Regions from separate parts of the Alcanivorax sp. NBRC 102024 genome, predicted to be linked through region 2. Evidence: predicted binding sites of a transcription regulator. Region 2 holds the regulator's gene; the other holds the start of a gene.

Region 1 (3,415 bases), on a different contig from region 2:
CTTTGCCTGTGAAGACGATGCCTTCCTGCTGCCGGAACTGGAAAATGCCATCGGCATGAAACTGGAATGCGAGTATCCGCCGTCGGATCTGCTCGCCGAGAAGGACTCAGAAAATGGCAAAACGCATCAGCCCGGATGAGGGCAAAACCCGTTTCGACCAGGGCGACGCCCTGTTCGTGGATATCCGTGACCCGGCCAGTTTTGCCGCTGGCCATTTACGCGGCGCCGTCCACCTGACCCAGGCCAATGTGGAGCCGTTTCTGGCTGATACCGCCCCGGAAAAACCCCTGGTGATCTACTGCTACCACGGCAACAGCAGCCAGGGCGCCGCCGACTGGCTGAGCGAGCAGGGATTCAGTGATGTGGTCAGCTTGGATGGTGGCTATGAAGTTCTCCGCCAGCGCTTCCCGGAACTGCTGGAAGAAATGGCCTGACCCGTGACCATGAGCCGCACAGCGGAGCCTGCTCATGGTCATCGGGCTTTCCCCCAACGTCATAGGCCATGCCTGCAACCCGCTACCGGGAGCAGGCGTGCCCCTGACGCATAGTGCCTCAGAACCGGTAACCCAGCCCTACCATGTACACCCAGGGATCGATTTCCACATCGATCTTGTCCACGCGGGCGTCATTGACATACAGGCGCGCCTCGGTATCGATATCGATGTTCCAGACGCTGACGTTGAACAACCAGTTCTCGTTCAGGGAAAAGTCAGCACCCACTTCCCAGGCAAAGCCCATGGAATTACTGAGCTTCACATCCGCATCAGCCCCCCCCAGCAGCGGACTGACCACTGCATCGTCGATGCTGTCCTCGAAAAACAGGGTGTAGTTCAACCCTGCGCCCAGATAAGCCCGCATGGGCCCGACCTGAGGGGCATAGTATTGTGCCAGCAGCGTGGGCGGCAGGTGCCCGGTTTCGCCGATAACCACCCCGCCGCCACCGGTATCCAGAAGGATGTCATGGGTAAAAGGGGTCGCACCGACCAGCTCAACACCGATCGAGTCAGTGACCATATACGCCAGGGTCAACCCCAACTGGGTATCGTCATCCACATCGACGCCCAGGCCACCCACCGCAGGCAGCGCCGGATTGAAGACCTCGCTGCTGGCGTCCGGATCCACCTTGATCCCCCCCAGGCGCACAATCACATCCCCCGCCTTGTGGGCCAGGGCCGGCCCGGCCATCAGCACTCCGGTTAGCAGCAGCGCCGCTTTTCCTTGTCCTCGCAGTTGCATACAGTTCCCCTTTGTTCCAGCAAGATAGAGACAGTGACCCGATACCCGGCACAGGCTGTAATGGCCACCCCACCGGTACTATTGAAAGGCCGTTGGAGAACGGGGGTATTGTTCTGAATCAATAAAAAGAGGTTTTACGACCATGTCATCCGCCGAATTGATTTCCGCCCTGCGCGATGCGCACCAGGCACACCTTTGTGCACAACTGCAGAACGAGGACCACTGGCAGGCCCTGATGGCTCAGGCCAGTGTCAGCCTGGGCGCCGTTCCCCTGGGCAAACTGGTAGACAGCGATTCCCTGACCACGGTAGTGGATCAATGGCTGCAACAGGCGCTCAGCGCCCAGGGACTGCAGACGGTGGTCAGCGATGTGAGCAAGGCGGTGTGGGAAGCCGCTGAAAAGGATCCGGCTACCGTGGGCGAGCTGCTCAGTGAAGACCATTTCGAGGCGATCCTGGAGCAGGTGCTGAAGCTGCAAACCCTCCGCGAGAAAGCCATCCACGCGGCCATGAGCCATCCGCTGGTCAGCGAAATGGTCAGTGAGATGCTCTATACCGGGATCAAGAATTTTCTGCTGGAAGAAAATGCCCTGGCCAAACTTCCCGGCGTCAGCAGCGTGATGAAAATGGGTCGCAAGAGCATGGTGGGCAAGGCCATGGGTGGCATGGAAGAGTCCATCCGTGATTATCTGAGAAAGAATATCCGTGTCACCCTGAGAACCGGCGAGCAATGGTTGAACAAGCAGCTCACCAATGAGCGCATCGAGCAACTGGCCAGAGACGGTTACCAGCGTGTGGCGCCGCTCAAACCCGCCAACTATCTGAAGCTGGTACCCGCCGGCACTATCGATGAAGTGGTCAGCCAGGGCTGTGCCATCGGCGATGAAACTGCCCGCCTGGACTACACCCGCCGTCTGGTCAGCGTGGGCATCCACGCCGCCGTTCAGTCCCTCAGCGACATACCCCTGCAAACCCTGCTGGACGGCATGAAGATCAGCGAAGATCAGGTCCGCCAGATCACCGCTCCCGCCCTGGCACGCGGTGCCACAGTCCTGATTGAGCAGGGCGTACTGGAACCGTTTATTCAGTGGGTGCTGGATGATTTTTATCAGTCGGAAGCGTGCAAGGCAGCCATAGAGAAGATTAACGGCTGATAGGAAACTGCTGTAGGAGCGCCTCTCGAGGCGCGAAGAGGATTTTCAGGATCCTGATTCCTCTGCGAGGAATTTCCGCGCTGACGCGCGGATCGCGCCTCGAGAGGCGCTCCTACAGGTTAACCGCTACGCGTTAAAGAAACTGCTCCGCATATTCCGCCAGCAACGACCTCGGCACCCCGTTCAGCTGCACCGAACCACCATGAACAAACCGCTTGAAGCGTTCGGTCATGTAGGTCAGGCCGGAGCTGGTGGGTGACAGATAGGGGGTGTCGATCTGGGCCAGGTTGCCCAGGCACACCACCTTGGAGCCTTCCCCGGCCCGCGTGATGATCGCCTTCATCTGATGGGGAGTCAGGTTCTGGCTTTCGTCAATCAGGATCAGGGATTTCTGGAAGCTGCGGCCGCGGATATAGTTCATGGCCTTGAACTGGATGTTGGCCTTTTCCTTCACGTACTGAATGCTCCCGGAAGGATTTTCATCGTTCAGGTGCAACGCCTCGATATTGTCGTTGATAGCCCCCAGCCAGGGGTCCATTTTTTCCTCTTCGGTACCGGGAAGGAAACCATGCTCTTCCGCCAATGGCGGCGTAGACCGGGTGGCGATGATCTTGTTGAAACGCTTCTGTTCCACCGTCATTTCGATGGCGGCCGCCAGCGCCAGAATGGTTTTCCCGGACCCCGCGGCCCCGGTGAGGGTGACCAGGTGCACATCCGGATCCATTAACAGTTGCAGCGCCATGGCCTGCTGCAGGTTTTTCGGGCGTAACCCCCAAACCTCCTGATCCAGCAGACTGTCGGCCTTGTAATGCCGCAGGGTCACGACGCCGTTGTTCACATCCATGACCCGCCCGACAAATCCCTGTTCATCAATCACGTACTGATTGGGATAGACCTCTTCGCCAAGGATCTCACTCACCAGCAGACCGTGGGACAGATGATGCAGGGTATCGGCGCCCACCTGCTCGGTTTCCACCTGGGTGACCTGATCCCAGAAGGAACCGGGCACTTCGAAATAGCCCCGGG
Region 2 (3,415 bases):
GAGAGAGAGTGTGGCCACCTGGGACAAAGCATTGATCAGCCAGTATGGCGGTCCGGGACCGCGTTACACCTCTTATCCCCCTGCGCCGCAATTCCATGAAGAGATCAGTGAGGAAGAGTGTTCCCGGGCCATTGCCGCCGGAAATGCCGCCCGTCGCCCTCTTTCCCTGTATGTGCACGTGCCCTTTTGCAGCACGGTCTGTTACTACTGCGCCTGCAACCGTATCGTCACCGCCAATCGCGGCCGGGCGGCGGAATACCTGAGCCGGCTGAAGCAGGAAATCGGCCGTCGCGCTGCCCAGGTGGATAGCCAGCGTCCGGTGACCCAGATCCACTGGGGCGGTGGCACACCCACGTTTCTGAGCGATGCCCAGATCACCGAACTGGTCTATTACATGGCCCGGCACTTCACCTTGCGCGAAGACGACCGTGGCGACTATGCCATCGAGATTGATCCACGAACCGTGGATCAGGCGCGCCTGGGCCTGCTGCGTGGTCTGGGTTTCAATCGCATCAGTCTGGGTGTCCAGGATCTGGATCTTCGCGTGCAGCAGGCCGTCAATCGCGTCCAGCCCTATGAAATGATTCGCCAGACCATGGAATGGGCACGGGACTTCGGCTTCAAATCCATCAATACCGATCTTATTTACGGTCTGCCCTGGCAGTCAGAGTCCAGTCTGGCCAGGACCCTGGAGCAAATTGCCGATCTGCGACCGGATCGTATCTCGCTCTACAATTACGCCCATCTGCCGGCGCGATTCAAGATTCAGCGTCAGATTCCCGACATGGCTCTGCCGAGCCCGGATGAAAAGCTGGCCATGTTTGTTCGGGCCGGCAGGATTCTGCAGGATGCCGGTTATGTGTTTATCGGTATGGATCACTTTGCCCTGGAAAATGATGAAATTGCCGTCGCCCAACGCAATGGCCTGCTGCATCGCAATTTCCAGGGATACACCCTCCATGGCGATGCGGATCTGCTGGGTTTTGGGGTCAGCGCGATCAGTCAGATCGGCAACCTTTATGCCCAGAACATGAAATCATTAAGTCAGTGGTCTGACGCCATTGATCAGGGTCATTCTCCCATTGAGCAGGGCTATCTGCTGGATCGCGACGACCAGATGCGACGGGATCTGATCATGCGACTACTGTGCGACCTGTATGTGGATATGAAGCTGTTCAGCGAACAGTGGCAGATCAATTTTCCCGACTACTTTGTGGACGCTCTGGGGGCATGGGTGGAATTCGAGGCGCAGGGGCTGGTCCGGGTCGATCAGCACCGTCTGGTGATCACGGATCGGGGCCGACTGGTCAGCCGGGCACTGGTGATGCCGTTTGACCGTTATACCCAGAACGAAGCCAGACATCGCTTCAGTCGTATCATCTGAACCTTGTACGTTTGTTGTTCACCCTGCCCTATACTGTAAGGTGAAATTTGCACTACGCAGCCATCAACCGGAGTCGCACCGTGTCCCACCATGTTTCCTGCAATGATTGCAGTCTGAGCCCCATCTGTCTTCCCCTGGCAGTGGCGCCGGCACAGCTTGACGAGCTGGATCGCATCATTCACCGGGGCCGCCCCCTGAAGCGCGGCGAGCACCTGTTTCGCGCGGCGGATGATTTCCAGGCGGTCTACGCGGTCCGCTCCGGCGCGCTGAAAACCTATGTGCTCAGCGATGAAGGCGACGAGCAAGTCACCGGGTTTTATCTGCCTGGGGAAGTGCTCGGTATGGACGGCATCAGCACCGCTCACCATGTTTCCAACGCCAAGGCCCTGGAAACGGCCACGGTGTGCGAAATCCCCTTCTCCAAACTGGAAATGTTGTCCCAGCGGATTCCCACGCTGCAACACCATTTCTTCAGCTTGATGAGCAACGAAATCCGCTCCGACCGTGAGCTGCACATGCTGCTCAGCAAGAAGAACGCGGATGATCGTGTGGCATCGCTACTACTGTCCATGTCAGCGCGCCACCAGCGGCGCGGGCTCAGTGAGCGGGTTTTTCGCCTGCCCATGTCCCGCTACGACATCGCCAACTACCTGGGCCTGGCGGTGGAAACGGTCAGCCGTATTTTTACCCGTCTCCAGCAGAACGAATGGCTGCGCGTGGAAGGCCGGGAAGTGGAAATCCTGGATCGCCGCAGCCTTTGCGGTGAGCGGCAAAATCTGGAGGCCAGTCTGTGAACGCCCCCGTTCTGGCCATTCTCGATAGTGACCTGAAAGCGCCCCAACCGGCGCTGCACAAGGCGCAGCAAATTGCGGATGCCAGTCAGCGACCACTGCATGTGCTGGTCAATGCCTATTCGTCTGCCATGGTTCGGGCTGTCGGTATCGACCAGGAGCGGCAAAACGCCGCCAGGCAGCAAATTCATGGCGCCTGGGAGAAACGGATCCGCCATCTGACGGACCGGGAGGATGGCGAACTTTCCATTCTCTGGCAGAAAGACAGCATGGAGGCGCTGCGCGATAGCATTATTGCCCTGCAACCCGGCATGGTCGTGGTCCACACCAGCGCGGAAACCGGGCTTCGCCGGCACCTGTTTACCCCCCGGGATTGGCAGCTGATCCGCAAGGCACCCTGTCCGGTGCTGTGCGTCCATGGTCGTGCCTGGTCGTCATCGCCGAGGGTGCTGGCTGCCCTTGACCCGGGCAACGAGGCGCAGCAGGACGAGCCGCTGGCCATCCGGGTGCTTGATGCGGCAAATGAGATTGCCCTCCACCTGGGTGGGAGCCTGCGCGCTTGCCATGTCCTGGATGAAATGGACGACAGCATGATTATGCTGGTGGGCGAGGCAATCCCGGATTACGCCGGTGGCATGGATGAGGTGCGTCGCTTCTACCGGGAGCGCTTTCTGAAATTCGGCGCCGCCCATGGGCTTGGGCCGGATCAAATGACGACCCTTACCGGCCCGGTCGCAGCAACCCTGGGCAAATATTGTGACGACCAGGACATGGATGTGCTGGTGGTCGGCACCGTGCACCGCAACCTGCCGGAGCGGGTATTGCTGGGTGCCACTGCGGAATCTGTAATTACCCGTGCCAGCGCCGATGTGCTGGTGATCAAACCCGAAGGCTTCCAGGGTCCCTGGCAAGCCTGATTCAGGAGAACCTTACGATGACAGATAAGAAGGATTTTGCCGACAGCATTCGCCAAAAGCTGGAAGACTGGGATTATCAATTGGATCGGCTGACCGCGCGACTGGGTGACAAGCGAGACGAGTGGCGCGCGGAAGCCAAGCAGAGAATTGCTGACATTGAAGAACGCCGCGACGCGCTGGAAGCGAAACTGGAAAAACTGGAATCCCACGGCGAGGATGCCTGGCAAGACATCAAAGCCGGTGTGGAGCTGGCCTGGGATGGTTTGAAAACCGGCCTTCTTGCCGCCCGTAGCGAATTCGAAGACGGGAAATAATCATTTCTA

What was found. The regulator FNR, encoded in region 2, switches genes on or off when oxygen is low (the NO sensors DNR and NnrR bind a similar motif). The targets are predictions, from matches to a motif close to TTGATNTANATCAA.
Region 1: A0251_RS13935 (OmpW family protein) is a predicted target of FNR. The motif match lies at 1,345-1,358, and genes of this name have one in related genera.

What each region holds. Positions count from the first base shown of each region.
Region 1 covers NZ_BDAS01000009.1:118,710-122,124, forward strand. Annotated here, with positions in the region: gene rhlB (ATP-dependent RNA helicase RhlB) at 1-139, shown strand, start outside; gene glpE (thiosulfate sulfurtransferase GlpE) at 114-434, shown strand; gene A0251_RS13935 (OmpW family protein) at 553-1,236, opposite strand; gene A0251_RS13940 (hypothetical protein) at 1,379-2,389, shown strand; gene A0251_RS13945 (PhoH family protein) at 2,523-3,415, opposite strand, start outside.
Region 2 covers NZ_BDAS01000008.1:157,795-161,209, reverse strand. Annotated here, with positions in the region: gene hemN (oxygen-independent coproporphyrinogen III oxidase) at 11-1,384, shown strand; gene fnr (fumarate/nitrate reduction transcriptional regulator Fnr) at 1,432-2,178, shown strand; gene A0251_RS13255 (universal stress protein) at 2,175-3,092, shown strand; gene A0251_RS13250 (hypothetical protein) at 3,110-3,406, shown strand.